Regions from separate parts of the Enterobacter sp. FW301-JW81 genome, predicted to be linked through region 2. Evidence: predicted binding sites of a transcription regulator. Region 2 holds the regulator's gene; the other holds the start of a gene.

What was found. The regulator CRP, encoded in region 2, controls carbon source genes, mostly activating them, when cyclic AMP is high. The targets are predictions, from matches to a motif close to ATGTGANNNNNNTCACAT.
Region 1: a site for CRP is predicted at 3,421-3,438, ahead of deoC (deoxyribose-phosphate aldolase). Genes of this name have one in related genera too.

Annotation. Positions count from the first base shown of each region.
Region 1 covers NZ_JBYTBA010000004.1:228,900-234,107, reverse strand. The annotation lists gene AC3WOK_RS14505 (patatin-like phospholipase family protein) at 1-150, shown strand, start outside; gene AC3WOK_RS14500 (TatD family hydrolase) at 147-929, shown strand; gene AC3WOK_RS14495 (YjjW family glycine radical enzyme activase) at 924-1,784, opposite strand; gene AC3WOK_RS14490 (YjjI family glycine radical enzyme) at 1,759-3,306, opposite strand; gene deoC (deoxyribose-phosphate aldolase) at 3,569-4,348, shown strand; gene deoA (thymidine phosphorylase) at 4,458-5,208, shown strand, end outside.
Region 2 covers NZ_JBYTBA010000008.1:145,409-150,616, forward strand. The annotation lists gene AC3WOK_RS21290 (YccS/YhfK family putative transporter) at 1-1,101, opposite strand, end outside; gene crp (cAMP-activated global transcriptional regulator CRP) at 1,159-1,791, opposite strand; gene AC3WOK_RS21300 (OsmC family protein) at 2,103-2,507, shown strand; gene AC3WOK_RS21305 (phosphoribulokinase) at 2,587-3,456, opposite strand; gene AC3WOK_RS21310 (YheU family protein) at 3,487-3,705, opposite strand; gene AC3WOK_RS21315 (hydrolase) at 3,702-4,724, opposite strand; gene mdcA (malonate decarboxylase subunit alpha) at 4,953-5,208, shown strand, end outside.

The DNA.
Region 1 (5,208 bases), on a different contig from region 2:
GGAAAAATGCTAGCGGAACAACCGCCGCTTCATCGCCATAAGCGCATTATTACGCCGCCTGCGATTGTTGCCAACGACGCCCTGACGGTGCCGCTGGTGGATATCCCGCAGGCGAACGACGCTTTATTAGATAACGAGGATCTGGCGTGACGCACCGCTTTGTCGATACCCACTGCCACTTTGATTTCTCGCCGTTTACGGGGGATGAAGCGCAAAGCATTGCGAAAGCGGCCGAGGCAGGCGTTCAGGCCATTATTGTGCCCTCGGTTGAAGCGGCTTATTTTTCCCGCGTGCTTGATCTTTCCACCCGGCACCCCGCGCTCTATGCCGCGCTCGGCCTGCATCCGATCGTGATTGAGCGGCATCGTGATGAGCATATTGAGAGGCTCGATGAGGTACTGCAGACAGCCGGGGACAAGCTTGTCGCCATCGGTGAGATCGGCCTCGATCTTTACCGGGAGGATCCGCAGTTTGAGCGCCAGCAGGCGATCCTCGACGCGCAGCTCAGGCTGGCGAAGCGCCACGATCTGCCGGTGATCCTCCATTCAAGACGCACGCACGACAAGCTGGCAATGCACCTGAAACGCATCGATCTGCCGCGTAAAGGCGTCGTGCACGGTTTCTCCGGCAGCCTGCAGCAGGCGCAGCGGTTTATCGAGCTGGGCTACAAAATCGGCGTCGGTGGAACCATCACCTACCCCCGAGCCAGCAAAACCCGTGACGTGATGGCGCAGCTGCCGCTGTCGGCGCTGCTGCTGGAAACCGACGCGCCGGATATGCCGCTGAACGGTTTTCAGGGGCTGCCGAATCGCCCGGAACAGGCGGCGCGCGTGTTTACCTCCCTGTGTGAACTGCGAAAAGAGCCTGAAGAGGTGATTGCCGATGCGCTGCTGGAAAATACGCGGTCGGTATTTGGTATCACGCTATAGGTAAAGCGCCGGACGAATTACCGCTATCTTCTGTTTTTCCAGCGCCCGCGCCAGCGGTTCAACGTCCTCTGGCGTCGCGCTGCGCCATGACGCCGCCTCACCGTAAACGCCGTGGGCATGAAACGCGTTGAGGCGCACCGGCACGTTTCCAAGCCCGTGGATAAACGTCGTCAGCGGCTTGATATGTTCCAGATAATCACACTGCTCCGGGATGACCAGCAGGCGGAGTTCCGTCAAACGGTGGCGATCTGCCAGCCAGCGGATGCTCTGCTTGATCTGCGGGTTTTCGCGTCCGGTCAGGAAGCGGTGATGCTCATTCCCCCACGCTTTCAGATCCAGCATCGCGCCATCCAGTACCGGCAGCAGCTTTTGCCAGCCGGTTTCGCTTAACAGACCGTTGCTGTCGACCAGGCAGGTCAGATGACGCAGGGCGGGATCCGCTTTGATCGCGCTGAACAGGGCGATCAAAAACGGCAGCTGGGTCGTGGCTTCACCGCCGCTCACGGTGATGCCTTCAATAAAGGGTGCGGCCTTGCGGATCTGCGTGAGGATCTCCTCCACGCTCAGGCGGTGTGCCATGGGCGTCGCCTGCTGCTGGCACAGGTGCAGACAGGTATCGCACTGCTGACAATGGCTCTCCTGCCACCAGACGCGCCCGGCCTGAAGGGTCAGCGCGTCGTGCGGGCAGCGGGGCACGCAGTCTCCGCAGTCGTTGCAGCGGCCGATGGTCCACGGGTTGTGGCAGGTTTTGCAGCGCAGGTTGCAGCCCTGCAGGAACAGGGCCAGGCGGCTGCCCGGCCCGTCCACGCAGGAAAAAGGAATGACCTGACTAACTAAAGCGCATCTGCTGTTCATGGCTTATCACGCGCGGCTGACGTTCCAGGATACGGGTATTGCGTGCGGCCTCTTCACCCAGCCACGTGGTGTTGGTTCTCGAACCCGCTTCCCGGTATTTCTCCAGATCCGATAATCGCACCATATAGCCGGTCACGCGGACCAGATCGTTACCCGCTACGTTAGCCGTAAATTCCCGCATACCCGCTCTGAAGGCGCCGAGGCACAGCTGAACCACCGCCTGCGGGTTGCGTTTTACCGTCTCATCCAGCGTCAATATGTCGCTTATTCCTGAAGAGTAGTGTTTGTGGTGAGGAGCCACGGCCAGCAGGTGGCTTATCGGATCCGGCTCGTCGCCGTAGGGCAGACGCGCGCCCGGCGTGGTGCCCGAATCAGAGCTGATCCCCGACTGCGCGTGCAGCATCGCGCGCTGCTTCCAGCCGTGCTTCACCGGTGTGTTTTCAACAAATGCCGCAAGCTGCTCGCTGATGCGATACCCCAGCGCGTTGGCCTGCTCATCTTTGCCGTAACGCCCTGCAATGCCTGCTTTTTCACAGAGCGTATTGACCGCTTCCGCCAGGCCGTACAGGCCAAACATCGGCACGAACCGATCGGCATCAATCAGCCCCTCTTTCACCAGGAAGCTATTCTCAAAGAAGCCGGACTGTTGATACAGAAAATCGCAGCGGGCATCGATGATGGCAAGTTGCTGCTGGCAGTAGTGCGGAAGCGTGCGGGTGAAGAAGTCGTCGATGGAGACGCTGCGTTCGGCAATGGCTTTGAGGTTAAGGCGCACCAGGGTGCTGCCACCGCCTGCCAGCGGCAGGGAGTTGTAACAGCTCACCACGCCATAACGTCCTTTTGTGAAAATTTTATCATTCACAGGACCATTAGAAATATGCGGTTTGCTGCATTCACAAATGTTTTTGGCCACCTCAAGCAGCAAATCTTCCGGCGTGATTTCGGGGTCGTAAATAAACGTCAGATTCGGTGCGACCTGCTTCAGGTCTGCATCTGCACGCAGTATGGCCCGCGTGATGGGCGTATCTTCCGGCCCAATGTTGGCGTGCATAAAGGCATCCGGCAGCGTACGGTCGAGATAGCGCCAGAAACGTTTTATTCGGCTATCGATTTCTTTTTGTGTTAGAATTCTAACATATGGTTGTAGCAGTGCATCGAGATGGCCGAGATAGACCGGCATCGATGTGACGGACGGAACATGGTGGTAGAGGATGGTTAACAGCGAGAGGGCGTCATCAAAGTCTTTCGCCCCTTCCAGCTCCAGCCATTCTGAACCGTTAGCCAGAAATTTTGCGTAATCCGGCAGAACGTAACGAGGCTTGTAGGGCGCATGGCCTTCGAACATGTCGCAGATAAATCCCTCGTCCAGCGCGGCACGGGCAGCCTCAGGAAGGGCCGGATAAGGCAGATTGTTTTCCGCTTCCAGCGCCAGAAAATGACGTTTTTGTTCCGGGGTTAACACCGGGCTTGTCACAATGTGCTGGCAGCGCTGCTGCAGGGCGTCGGGGCTGGCGTGGGGCATGTTCGCTTCCTTAATGGTTCTGCGGATGATGAACGGATTGTAGAAAGCCAGCCCGTCGGAGCTTTTGATCCGACAGGGGGTATCGCTGCTTTAGTCGGCAATTTGCGCCCTAAAGTTTGAAGAAGATCGCATTACAGTAATGCAAATTTGTACGCAGTTTTCATTAACTGTGATGAATGTCGAAGTGTGGATGCGGGTGGATGTTAGAATACTCACAGACCCGCAAGGTAAAATTTATACGGCACTGCCGTTGGAGAATGTTATGACCGATTTAACTGCAAGCAGCCTGCGCGCGTTGAAACTGATGGACCTGACCACCCTGAACGATGACGACACCAATGAAAAAGTCATCGCCCTGTGCCATCAGGCGAAAACGCCCGTCGGTAACACCGCCGCCGTCTGTATCTACCCGCGCTTTATCCCGATTGCCCGTAAGACGCTGAAAGAGCAGGGCACGCCGGACGTGCGCATTGCAACCGTAACTAACTTCCCGCATGGCAACGATGATATCGAGATTGCGCTGGCAGAAACCCGCGCGGCGATTGCTTACGGTGCAGACGAAGTGGACGTGGTGTTCCCGTACCGCGCGCTGATCGCGGGCAACGAGCAGGTCGGTTTTGACCTGGTGAAAGCCTGTAAAGACGCGTGTGCGGCGGCAGACGTGCTGCTGAAAGTCATCATCGAAACCGGCGAGCTGAAAGAAGAGGCGCTTATTCGTAAAGCGTCTGAAATCTCTATTAAAGCCGGTGCGGATTTCATCAAAACCTCAACGGGTAAAGTGCCGGTTAACGCCACCCCGGAAAGCGCGCGCATCATGATGGAAGTGATCCGTGATATGGGCGTGTCCAAAACCGTTGGTTTCAAACCTGCGGGCGGCGTGCGTACCGCTGAAGACGCGCAGCAGTTCCTGGCGATTGCCGACGAGCTGTTCGGCTCCGACTGGGCCGATTCCCGTCACTACCGCTTCGGCGCGTCAAGCCTGCTGGCCAGCCTGCTGAAAGCGCTGGGTCACGGCGACGGTAAGAGCGCAAGCAGCTACTGATTGCCAGACAATGCCGGATGACGCTTCGCTTATCCGGCCTACAGGATCGTAGGGCGGGTAAGCGTAGCGCCACCCGCCACAACTCCCCCGATTCCGCATGGAGGTTACCGTGTTTCTCGCACAAGAAATTATTCGTAAAAAACGTGATGGTCATGCATTAAGCGACGAAGAGATCCGCTTCTTTATCAACGGCATTCGTGATAACACCGTCTCAGAAGGGCAGATTGCGGCTCTGGCGATGACCATCTTCTTCCACGATATGTCGATGCCTGAGCGTGTCTCGCTGACCATGGCAATGCGAGATTCAGGAACCGTTCTGGACTGGAAGAGCCTCAACCTTAACGGCCCGATTGTCGATAAACACTCCACCGGCGGCGTGGGCGACGTAACCTCCCTGATGCTCGGCCCCATGGTGGCAGCCTGCGGCGGTTACATCCCGATGATCTCCGGGCGCGGCCTGGGCCACACCGGCGGCACGCTCGACAAGCTGGAAGCCATTCCGGGCTTCGATATCTTCCCGGATGACAACCGCTTCCGCGACATTATTAAAGACGTTGGCGTGGCGATTATCGGCCAGACCAGCTCTCTTGCTCCGGCAGACAAGCGTTTCTACGCGACCCGCGATATCACCGCAACCGTTGACTCCATCCCGCTGATCACCGCCTCTATCCTGGCGAAGAAGCTGGCAGAAGGGCTGGACGCGCTGGTGATGGACGTGAAGGTGGGCAGCGGCGCATTTATGCCAACCTATGAACTCTCTGAAGCGCTGGCCGAAGCGATCGTTGGCGTCTCCAACGGCGCAGGCGTGCGCACCACCGCGCTGCTGACCGACATGAACCAGGTGCTGGCCTCCAGCGCCG
Region 2 (5,208 bases):
GGCGTTGCGCAGGGCGGATGATTTAAGAGAAAGATAGCTTCTGAGCGCGGGCAGTAGCGGCAACCGTTTCTGCTTATCCGCCATCAGATCGCGGGGATAAAGCGGGCGCTGCGTGCGCAGCACGCGGGCGATGCGGCTGAAGTGCCAGGCGGCAAACTGGCCAACCGGGTTATCCGGATGCTGGCGTGCGATTTTCTCCAGCGCGCCGAGCTGTTTTTCCATGTTAAAGCGCGTGGGGTAGCGGTGGTAGAGAATATCGTCAGCCAGGACCCGCAGACGTGCCGATACTGTCTGCGCGTTCCAGCGGATCACCGCTTCGGCGTGGCTGCGCTCGACCAGCTTTTGTACCTCCTGCGGATGGTGAAGGCTAACGGAGATATGTTCCTGCAGATCGAGACCGACCTGGAAGGTGCGCAGCAGCCGTTTGTATTCGTGGTTTTTGTTGGCGGCGAGCATGTGCAGCTGCTGATAGCACTGGCTTATCAGATCTACCACCTTTTGCTGGCGCGTCAGCAGCGGCGGCAAGGATTTTTCCGGATCGGTATGCTGGGTGAGCAGGGTATATTTGGCTTCGCAGTAATCCGCCAGCTGCACATAGAGCAGGCTCAGAGATTCACGCAGCGGCTGTTCGCGCCACAGCCAGAACCAGAACCAGTTGAACAGCCCGTACCACAGCGTCCCCAGAGCGTAGATCAGCAGCGGCTCCCACACCGGCATATTCCCGGCGAGGCTCAGCGTGAAAATGGCCGCAATCAGCGAGGCGGGAAGCAGGCGGGCGTGCAGCGAGCTGATTTCGGCGGTGACGCCGAGGGTCATGGCCAGCACGGTCAGGATCAGCGGCAGCGGGATGTCCCGGGCAAGCAGAAGCTGTACGGCGAGGCTGCAGCCCGCAAACAGGCAGCCGCCAATAGTCAGACGTTTGAAAAAGCGCTTATGCGGCGTGTCCAGACCGGCGATGTTGCAGCAGGCGGGCACGAGAGAAAACAGCAGACCTTGCTGAAGATGTCCGAGGATCAAGCCCACGGCCACAGGAAGACACAACACCAGCGTTTGTCGCAGTGCGTAGTTAACTTCGGGGTGATAGATCAGCCTGCGCCACATGGGGAGTAGAGACAAAAACGGCGTGACACCCTGCGGTGACACGCCGTTTAAGCGGAATTAACGCGTTCCGTAGACCACGATGGTTTTACCGTGGGCGGAGATCAGGTTTTGATCTTCCAGCATTTTCAGGATACGGCCCACTGTCTCACGGGAACAACCGACGATCTGACCAATTTCCTGACGGGTAATTTTAATTTGCATGCCGTCCGGGTGGGTCATTGCGTCTGGCTGTTTCGCCAGGTTCAGCAGCGTTTGTGCAATACGGCCAGTTACGTCCAGGAAGGCGAGGTTACCCACTTTCTCAGAGGTGACCTGCAGACGGCGCGCCATCTGGGAAGAAAGACGCATCAGGATGTCAGGGTTAACCTGAATCAGCTGACGGAACTTCTTGTAAGAAATTTCAGCCACTTCACATGCTGTCTTTGCACGAACCCAGGCGCTACGTTCCTGGCCCTCTTCAAACAGGCCCAGTTCACCGATGAAATCGCCCTGGTTCAGATAAGAAAGGATCATCTCTTTCCCTTCTTCATCTTTGATCAGCACTGCCACCGAGCCTTTAACGATGTAATACAACGTTTCCGCTTTTTCACCCTGGTGAATCAGCGTGCTCTTCGATGGGTACTTATGAATGTGGCAATGAGACAAGAACCATTCGAGAGTCGGGTCTGTTTGCGGTTTGCCAAGCACCATGCGCTGTTATCCTCTGTTATAAGCTGTCACCAGAGTCATCAGATGCATCCGGACTCTGGGGTTGCAATCGAATTCTTACCCATACCCTGGGAAGTCGGCTACCGTAACGTTTCGCAGCCAGTAAAGTTTGATGTCCTCTGCATACACGTGTAACGTCAATGTATTACTGTAGCATCCTGAGTGTTTTAGCATAGCTTTCGCCGCGTGTCTCCTGGTGTCTCGCTTCAGCATGATGCAGGTCGCCTTCCATTGCGAGAAATGTAACGCACGCGTAATCTGTCACCAAAAATGCAACGTTGGAGTTCAAAAATATGCAAGCGCGCGTGAAGTGGGTTGAAGGTTTAACGTTCCTGGGCGAGTCCGCGTCAGGACACCAGATTTTGATGGATGGTAACTCCGGTGATAAAGCGCCAAGCCCAATGGAAATGGTGCTGATGGCGGCAGGCGGATGCAGCGCGATTGACGTGGTGTCGATTCTGCAAAAAGGCCGTCATGACGTGACGGATTGCGAGGTCAAACTCACCTCAGAGCGCCGGGAAGAGGCGCCACGCCTGTTCACCCACATTAATCTTCACTTTGTTGTCACCGGTAAAGCGCTGAAAGACGCGGCGGTCTCACGCGCGGTGGACCTGTCTGCGGAGAAGTACTGCTCTGTGGCGTTAATGCTGGAGAAAGCGGTAAAAATTACCCATTCGTATGAAGTGATCGAGGCTTAATCTTTTGGCGGGTGGCGCTGCGCTTACCCGCCCTACGGATTGTAGGCCCGGTAAGCGCAGCGCCACCGGGCAAAAATGATTATGCGATCTGCTTCCCTTCCATCAGCCGCTCCACCAGCGGCGTCATGATAAGCTCCATTGCCAGTCCCATTTTTCCGCCCGGCACCACCAATGTATTCATGTGCGAAATAAACGAGCCCTGCAGCATCGCCAGCAGCCAGGGGTAATCGATGCCTTCAAGATTGCGGAAATGGATCACCACAAAGCTCTCATCCAGAGAAGGGATCGTTTTGGCGGCAAACGGGTTGGAGGTGTCCACCGTCGGCACGCGCTGGAAGTTAATGTGCGTGCGGGAGAATTGCGGCGTTAAGTAATTGATGTAGTCTTCCATTGAGCGAACGACGGAATCCATCACCGCCTCGCGCGAGTGGCCGCGCTCGCTCATGTCACGCGTCAGCTTCTGGATCCACTCCAGGTTAACGATAGGAACCACCCCGACCAGCAGATCCACGTGGCGCGCCACGTCGTGCTGGGGCGTGACCACGCCGCCGTGTAATCCTTCGTAGAACAGCACGTCGGTGGGTTCCGGCAGCGGCTGCCAGGGGGTAAAGGTGCCCGGTACCTGGTTCCAGGGCACGGCTTCGTCGTAAGTGTGCAGATACTTACGGGACTGCCCTGTGCCGCTCAGGCCATATTCGTGGAAGGTTTGCTCCAGCAGGCCGAAGTCATTGGCTTCCGGGCCGAAGTAGCTGATGTGTTTACCCAGATCGCGCGCCTTACGGATGGCCATGTCCATCTCAGGGCGCGTGTAGCGGTGAAAGCTGTCGCCTTCGACCTCCGCCGCACGGAGATTCAGCTGGGCGAAAATCTTGCGAAAGGCGAGGCTGGTGGTGGTGGTTCCCGCACCACTCGACCCCGTAACGGCAATAACCGGATGTCTGGCAGACATAGCAACTCCCTGACTGAAATGGGTGGAAGATCAGCCGTGAAACGCGTTGCGGGGCATGATATTGACCGTCTCATGCAGCTCTGACCACACCAGCACCACGTCGCCGCTTTTCAGCTGGCGCTTTACATCGTTGACCTTTTGCTCAAGCGAGCGTTCTTGTTCACCATAATCGGTGCCTTCGCGTAATACAAAGCTTTCAATCAGATTATCGAGCGTTTCGGGAGCCAGATCCTGCCAGGGAATAATCATTTTGCACCGTCCAGATAAGGGGTTAGCCAGTCAGGAATACGCGTCTCAAGCCACATTTTCGGGCGGCGCAGCGTGCCGCCGATAAACCCAACGTGGCCACCGTGCTCCGTCAGCTGATAGTGAACGTTGTCGGGCAGGAATTCCTGAGCGGGGATCGAGTGATGATCCATAAAAGGGTCATCTTTGGCATGAATGATAAGCGTCGGCTGCGTGATCTTGCTGAGCAGCGGCATGGCGCTGCACTGACGATAGTAGTCAATCGCATCGGCGAAGCCGTGGATTTTCGCGGTGATCAGATCGTCGAACTCGCGAATACGGCGCACCTTTTTCAGCTGGCGCAGGCTCACCGGAAGGGTATCAGGATAGGCCTTCAGCTTACGCGCCGCGTTGGCTTTCAGCAGGTTGAGCAGGTAGCGCTGATAGACGCGAGAAAAGCCTTTCTCCATGTGGTAGCTGCACTGCTCCAGCATAAACGGCGCGGAGACAATCACTGCGGCATCCAGCGGTACGCTTTCGCCCTCTTTCGCCAGCAGGCAGGCCAGCATATTTCCGCCCAGCGAGTAGCCCACGGCAGCGGTGGGCACGGTGCCAAAGTTTTCCCGCAGCCAGTGTAAAAACCACGTTCCATCTTCGGTTTCACCCGAGTGATAGATGCGTTTCTGACGATTGGGTTCGCCGCTGCAGCCGCGGAAATGCATCACCACGCCGAGCCAGCCGCGCGCTTTTGCCGCCTCAATTAACCCATGCGCATAGGGGCTGTGCAGGCTGCCTTCCAGGCCGTGAAAGACCACCAGGCGCGGCTTATGGCGGGCCTGCTCCGGCGCTTCGCTCCAGGCGAGATCCAGAAAGTCACCGTCTGGCAGGTCAAGGCGCTGCCAGTGCGGGGTGAACTGAACCTTGCGGCGGATCAGTCGCGGCAGCATGGTCTGCAAATGGCGATTGGCGACGCCGCGCATAGGCACGAACTCAGTGCTGTCTTCGGCTGCAATGTCGAAGTCTGATGGAATGATTTGGGTCATAAGCGCGATGCTGATTCTTGTCGGAAATTAACGATACTTTCCGAATTGTACCCCGTTTAGCCTGGTTTTCCGAAACATGAACTGATCCCGATCACAAATATTTACCTTGATTATTACTCTCAGGCTAATGATTTGGCTCTACGCTTAATTGATGCCTTTCTCACCAGAGCGCACACTTTACTCAACGTTAAGCAAATCAAAATGATTAGCTGAATCAGGAGGTTAATAATGTTATCTGGGCAAACACCCACCCGGCAATGGAACACCCGACGCAGCGAAAAAGCGCGTCGTCTGGCGTCCGTACCGGTGCAGGGCAAGGTACTGCCAACCGGCGATCTTGTCGCCATGCTGGAAAAACTGATCGCGCCTGGCGACAAGGTCGTTCTGGAAGGTAACAACCAGAAGCAGGCGGATTTCCTTTCCCGCTCGCTTGCCGAAGTGAACCCGCAAATTGTCCACGACCTGCATATGATCATGCCGAGCG